3 regions of the Exiguobacterium sp. ZWU0009 genome follow, and region 2 is predicted to be linked to each of the others. Evidence: riboswitches for the same ligand, from Rfam matches in the RefSeq annotation. Region 2 holds a riboswitch; each other region holds the start of a gene.

Region 1 (2,275 bases), 320 kb from region 2:
TTTGATTGATACCGTCAAAACGTTCTTCGTGACACTGACACTCGTCACCGCTTTTTGTTCCATTGTTTCCGTCGCTTCCATGATCCATGTTCCCCTTTTCGATTCAAGTGTTTTCCCGACGAAGATGTGTACGCCGTATTTTTTTCCTAGTTCGACACTCCGCATTTCCATGACCTTCGACCCGAGGGCGCTCATCTCCATCATCTCATCATACGAGATGTGCGGAATCGGTTGAGCAGCAGCATGGATTCGTGGATCAGCTGTATAGACACCGTCGACATCCGTGTAGATTTCACACCGTTTATCAAGGACTGCCGCAAGCGCAACAGCCGTCGTATCCGATCCACCACGTCCGAGCGTCGTGACATCACCGAGTTCGTTGACCCCTTGGAATCCGGCGACGATGACGACATCGTACGTTTCGAGTTTTTGTCGTAACAGATCTCCATCAATCTGTTTGATCTTACTTTTCGTATGCACGCCCATCGTGCTGATTCCTGCTTGAGCGCCTGTTTGCGATAACGCTTTGACACCGAGCGAGTTGAGGGCGATGCTGAGTAATGAAATCGTCTGTTCTTCTCCGATGGCAAGCAGTCGATCGAGTTCTCTTCGCTCGGGGCGATCTGTGATGGCTTGCGCCTGAGCAATCAAAGAATCTGTCATCTTGCCCATCGCCGAAACGACGACGACGAGTTTTTCACCTTCGGCTGCGCGACTCTTCAAATAATTCGCAATAGACTGAATCTGTTCGACAGTCGCAACCGAGCTTCCACCAAATTTAAGTACAGTTGTCACAATCCTATCTCCTTTGTCCCGATACAGAAAAAAACGACGGGCCGGTAGGAGCGTTCCTACGGCCCGTCGTTATCACGATCGGACAAACGAAGACAAAGTCATTCGTTCTTTTACGTAAGATAGCGCTCCGAAACATCGGTTTCGGCAGTACAACGGATCTTAACCGTTGTACCAGCAAATGAGAAGAAGCATCTTCTCGTTCACTTCGGCGGACTTCCCCTTTCACATCATTCAGCATGCTTGCCTTCAAGAATGATGCTACTCATGTCATCCGCGCCTCTATCTGTCGGTTGTTAGTTACAGTTATAGCAGACATCTTTTGTTAAATCCAGTCATTTGACTGATTTTTTTCAAAATCCGTCAATTTGCAAGATGCTGTTTTGCGAGTTCGAGTTGCTCCGACACGGCAGCAAACCCTGTTCCGCCGTAGCTAGTCCGGCGTGCTACTGCTTGAACCGGATCGAGGAGCGGATAGACGTCTTCCGTGATATCAGGATGGAACGTTTGATACGTCTCGAGGTTCAAATCCTTCAGGAAACAACCGTTCTGCACACAGTAAAGGACGGCTTTACCGACGATTTCATGTGCTTCCCGGAATGGTATGCCTTTCGTCACAAGGTAGTCGGCGAGTTCCGTTGCATTCGAGAAGTCTTGCATTGTCGCCTTCTTGAGCGCTTCGGTCTTAAACGTCGCGGATTCAATCATTCCAGTAAAAATTTGAACGGATTGGAGAACGGTATCTGCTGTATCGAAGACCCCTTCCTTATCCTCTTGCATGTCTTTGTTGTAAGCGAGTGGTAATGCCTTCATCGTCGTCAAGAAGCCCATCAGATTGCCGTAGACGCGCCCCGTTTTCCCACGAATCAATTCAGCGAAATCAGGATTTTTCTTCTGTGGCATCATGCTCGACCCTGTCGAGAAAGCATCAGACAACTCGATGAAGCCAAATTCTTGCGATGCCCAGATGATGATTTCTTCACAAAAACGCGAGAGATGCATCATGACGGTCGAGGCGATCCCGAGGTATTCGATGACGAAATCGCGGTCGGAGACAGCGTCGAGACTGTTCGGATAGATTGACTCAAAACCGAGCAACTCGGCAGAACGGAAACGATCGATTGGGAATGTCGTCCCCGCGAGCGCGCCTGCCCCGAGCGGTGATTTCCGGATCCGCTTTTGATTATCCGTCAACCGTTCGACATCACGTTCGAACATCCAGAAATAAGCGAGCAAGTGATGCGCAAGCGAGATCGGTTGTGCCCGTTGCAAATGCGTATAACCTGGCATGACCGTCTCGATATGTTGCTCAGCTTGTTCCGTGATAACCGATTGGAGCTCGCGTAATGCCGTCGTCAACGCTTCAACATGTTGTTCCATCCATAGATGTAAATCCGTTGCGACCTGGTCATTTCGGCTCCGTGCCGTATGCAGTTTTCCTGCAACCGGACCAATCTGTTCCGTCAATAGACGCTCGAGATTC
Region 2 (2,275 bases):
TCGATTTGGATCCCATTGAACATCAATAAAACCGCAACCAGACCACAGACCGCTCCGAGTATAAGTCGAATGCTCCATTTGGAGTTCAATGAAATACGCGGTTGATTTCGAAACGGTAAGAACAAGAGAGTAATCGTTGTAAACAGTAGACAAAAGTTAATGATGAATTGATTCATGATGGACAACAAATCCTCCCAACTCCCCCAGCTAACAGATTTCCATATATATACTTCCAGTATACTCAAGTAGATAACGGTTAGACAGAGGGAAATCTTTAGATAAAATAGAAAAAACGGTAGAAAATCTACCGTTTTTAAGAAGACGAAGTAAGTGTATCCTCATCCATCGTCTGTAAAATTTTATTAAAAACATGAACCATCGTTTCAAGCTCTTCTTCTGTCAATGTGCCGAAGCGATCTTGTAAATAGTTTTTCCGGACGATTTCGAGATCCCGAAATGCACGTTCACCGTCCTCCGTCAAAGCGAGGACGATTGAACGACGATCTTCCGTCGAACGTGTTCGGGTGACATATCCTTGTTTATACAGCTTATCCGTCAAAGCAGTGACTTGACTCGTCGCGAGCTCAAATTGTTCCGCAAGAAGCGTCGGGCGCTGAGGACCATTTTCTGAAAGGCTTCGTAAGATGAAAAACTCACTCCGGGTCGCCGTTCCTTCAAATAGCCGGTTAAGTTCACGTCGCAGGGTACGAAGAATGACACGCATTTGTTCCTCGAGTCGATAAGTTAGCAAATCACGTTCCTGTGGCATGCAAGCAGCATCCTTTCTCTCAGTGGACTTCTACCATTTAGTGTACTAAACATATCGGATTTTTACCATCGACTACCTGATATTCGAAAAAGGCAATTGACAATTTCGTGGCGATTTGTGTAATATGGCGTAGTAATAACTAACTTAATTCAGTTCTCACTCAACCAGTGGGATGGAGGTTGCAGTTCTTAAGAGTACGGTTACGGATGTCGTCAAGCGACAGATGAGGTGACCTGAAAGGAAGAATTGCCGAAATCAATCATCGCTTTGAAGATGATTGATTGGGATTAGATCAAATAGGTCTAATACTGTCACAAGTCGGGTATCACCTACTTGTGGAGAGCTATCTTTCACGACGGTAGAATGAGGCGCATCCATTTTATTATGTTGCGTTCTCATCTTCCATCTGGAAGATGAGGGCGCTTTTTGTTTTTTCATTCAAAAAGTGTCCTCTCAAAAATTTATTAAAGAGAGAAGCGAACGAAATGAACAATCTAGATGTGAAACAAACAACAGATTCGACAGCAGAAGGATTAAAACGTGGATTACAAGCCCGTCATATGTCAATGATCGCCATCGGTGGAGCGATCGGAACAGGACTCTTCATTGCGTCCGGTGCTTCCGTCGCAGCAGCAGGACCAGGTGGTGCGCTCCTATCGTATGCAATCGTTGGTCTGATGGTCTACTTCCTAATGACAAGTCTTGGTGAAATGGCAGCGTACATGCCGGTCGCTGGATCCTTCTCGACATATGGAACGAAATTCGTCGATCCATCATTCGGCTTTGCACTCGGCTGGAACTACTGGTACAACTGGGCAGTCACGATCGCAGTCGAGCTCGTCGCAGCACAAATCGTCATGACGTATTGGTTCCCGGATGTTCCTGGATTTTATTTCAGTGCCTTGTTCCTCTTACTCATGATTGGCTTGAACTACTTCTCCGTTAAAGGATTCGGGGAAGCGGAGTATTGGTTCGCGATGATTAAAGTCGTTACCGTCATCGTCTTCTTAGTCGTCGGTGTTGCGATGATTTTCGGTGTCTTTACATCGGAGCCACCGGTTGGCTTTAAAAACTTTGCTCTTGGCGATGCACCGTTCGTCGGTGGGATTCCTGCCGTCATCGGAATCATTCTTGTTGCTGGATTCAGTTTCCAAGGAACGGAGCTCGTCGGGATTGCCGCGGGTGAGTCAGAAGACCCGAAAAAGAACGTTCCTAAAGCAGTCAAACAAGTTTTCTGGCGTATCTTACTTTTCTACGTCTTCGCGATTTTCGTCATCGGAATGCTCATTCCGTATACGAGTCCGAACTTGGTTTCGAATGACATTACGGACGTAGCGGTTAGTCCGTTTACGCTCGTCTTTGAAAAAGCAGGTCTTGCGTTCTCAGCAGCACTCATGAACGCTGTCATCTTGACGTCTGTTCTATCTGCCGGAAACTCAGGCATGTATGCTTCGACACGGATGCTGTATACACTTGCGCGCCAAGGCGATGCACCGAAGTTATTCG
Region 3 (2,275 bases), 300 kb from region 2:
GGCACGCCTCGTCAAATATACAGCAAGCTTTGCCGGAACGATGCGACGTAACCTCGTTCAGATGCTTGATACACTCGAACTTCCAGCATTGCTCGGAATTGAGACGACAGCTAGCTTATTTCATCAACATCAAAAATTATTGCAACCGACGTCGCTGTTAAAGCAACCCGTCTTTTATCGCGAAAAGAATTACTCGGGTCATCAACCGAAAATCAGCCGTAGTCCTTTGCTAAAACATTATGCAGAAGAACACTTCGTCGCTGAAATCAATCAGCTACGCGAACCGGCGCTATTGATTCCGCTCGGTCGTGTCGTCGAGACACAAGTCCGTGGGTTGATTCATGACGGACGAATCGAACAGCATCAGCTTCTTTCGGGATTCCCTCATCCCTCTGGTGCGAATGGTCATCGAAAAAAACAATTCGAAGAAAACCAAGCCTATTTGATGAAACAGCTCATTCAACATTTTGCTGAATAAATAACTTTATCTTAAATTATCAGAATATATGGTTGAATCGTTTCTGAATTACATGATAAAGTGTCCATAAGAACAGAATATGACTATTCTATCGATGAGGTAGAGGCGCGATTTCAATCAGTACTTGGTCCGAGGATGACAACGAAGACGACTACAGGAAAGGTGACATCGCCGAAATGACAGTATGTGTCTAACATATCGTCGTTGGTCGATTCGGGAAACACCCGATCGATTGCCATACATAGTACTTGTATGGAGCGCTCCAATTCGGCTAAGAAAGACGCATCCAGCGAGGGTGTCGGCTTTGTTGCCGGTGCCCTTGCTTTTTTTGTGCCGCGGGGTCTCATCTTTAAGCCATTTATTAAAGAGGAGGATATTTTTCATGGTCAACTATTCAGATTCCATCATTGCCCTTGTACCTGCTTTACTAGCTATCTTATTAGCCATCTTTACACGAAAGGTCGTTCTTTCGTTAGGTGTCGGCATTCTCGTCGGTGCCCTGTTACTCCACCGTTTTAATCCGATCGATACGATAACCTATCTCGGCAAGAACATCTTCAGCCTGTTTTGGGCGGACGGTGCCTTGAACGAGTGGAACGTCTTATTACTTGTCTTCTTGTTATTGCTCGGCGTCCTTTCCACGCTCATTCAGACATCAGGTGGCGCTCGTGCCTTCGGTGAATGGGCTTCTACGCACGTCAAAACGGCGCGTGGTGCACGCTTAGTCGCCTTCGGACTCGGTATCTTGATTTTCATCGATGATTACTTCAATAGTCTTGCTGTCGGAAACGTTAGTCGTCCGTTAACGGATCGTCGTGGTGTCTCACGAGCGAAACTTGCCTATTTGATCGACTCAACAGCTGCGCCTGTTTGTGTCATCAGTCCGCTTTCGAGTTGGGGCGCATTCATCATCTCCATCATCGCCGGTATCTTAACGACGCACTCGATTACGGATTACTCAGCGTTTAGTGCCTTCATGATGATCGTTCCAATGAACTTCTATGCGATTTTCGCGTTACTTTTAACACTTTACATCGCTTACTCTGGCGTCTCTGTCGGACCGATGAAACAGCATGAACGTCGTGCCGCGAAAGGTGAACTTTTTGATGCATCAAAAGGAACACCGATGGGGATGGCAAAAGATGTCAACGAACATACGAATGGAAAAGTACGGGATCTCGTCGTTCCGATCGTCGTTCTCGTCATCGCTACGATCAGTGCGTTGCTCGGAACAGGTGCTCAGGCACTTGCTGCCGACAATCGCCCGTTTACTTTAATTGGAGCATTTGAATCGACAGACGTCACACGTTCACTCGTCGCAGGTGTCGTCATTAGTTTAATCGTCGCTTTCCTGATGCTGATCGGACGGAAAATTCCGGGTCGCGATTACCGGGTAAGCATCGTTGCTGGTATGCGTTCGATGTGGCCAGCAGTCGTGATTCTGTTATTCGCTTGGACGATCATCGCTGTCATCGGTGACATGAAAACCGGTGACTATCTTGCAAGCTTCGTCAGCAACTCGATTTCTGCTTCGTACTTGCCATTCTTGTTATTCTTGATTGCCGGCTTGATGGCATTCTCGACAGGAACAAGTTGGGGCACATTCGGGATCATGTTGCCAATCGGTGCGGATCTCGTCATGGCTGTCGATGCCTCACTCTTGTTACCGACGCTTGCTGCCGTTCTTGCTGGATCTGTCTTCGGTGACCATTGTTCACCGATTTCCGATACGACGATCCTCAGTTCGACAGGGGCTGGATCACATCATATCGACCACGTTACGACACAGTTACCGTA

Evidence for each region. Region 2 has a riboswitch for lysine ahead of L985_RS01310 (amino acid permease). Riboswitches for the same ligand answer to the same signal wherever they lie in the genome.
Region 1: linked by a shared signal. The riboswitch ahead of L985_RS02800 (aspartate kinase) and the one ahead of L985_RS01310 (amino acid permease) in region 2 are both predicted to bind lysine.
Region 3: linked by a shared signal. The riboswitch ahead of L985_RS16415 (Na+/H+ antiporter NhaC family protein) and the one ahead of L985_RS01310 (amino acid permease) in region 2 are both predicted to bind lysine.

Annotation. Positions count from the first base shown of each region.
Region 1 covers NZ_CP018057.1:539,105-541,379, reverse strand. Annotated here, with positions in the region: gene L985_RS02800 (aspartate kinase) at 1-795, opposite strand, end outside; lysine riboswitch at 908-1,085, opposite strand; gene argH (argininosuccinate lyase) at 1,156-2,275, opposite strand, start outside.
Region 2 covers NZ_CP018057.1:219,969-222,243, forward strand. Annotated here, with positions in the region: gene L985_RS01300 (diguanylate cyclase) at 1-176, opposite strand, end outside; gene L985_RS01305 (MarR family winged helix-turn-helix transcriptional regulator) at 314-769, opposite strand; lysine riboswitch at 935-1,123, shown strand; gene L985_RS01310 (amino acid permease) at 1,255-2,275, shown strand, end outside.
Region 3 covers NZ_CP018057.1:3,174,876-3,177,150, forward strand. Annotated here, with positions in the region: gene L985_RS16410 (uracil-DNA glycosylase family protein) at 1-478, shown strand, start outside; lysine riboswitch at 571-749, shown strand; gene L985_RS16415 (Na+/H+ antiporter NhaC family protein) at 861-2,275, shown strand, end outside.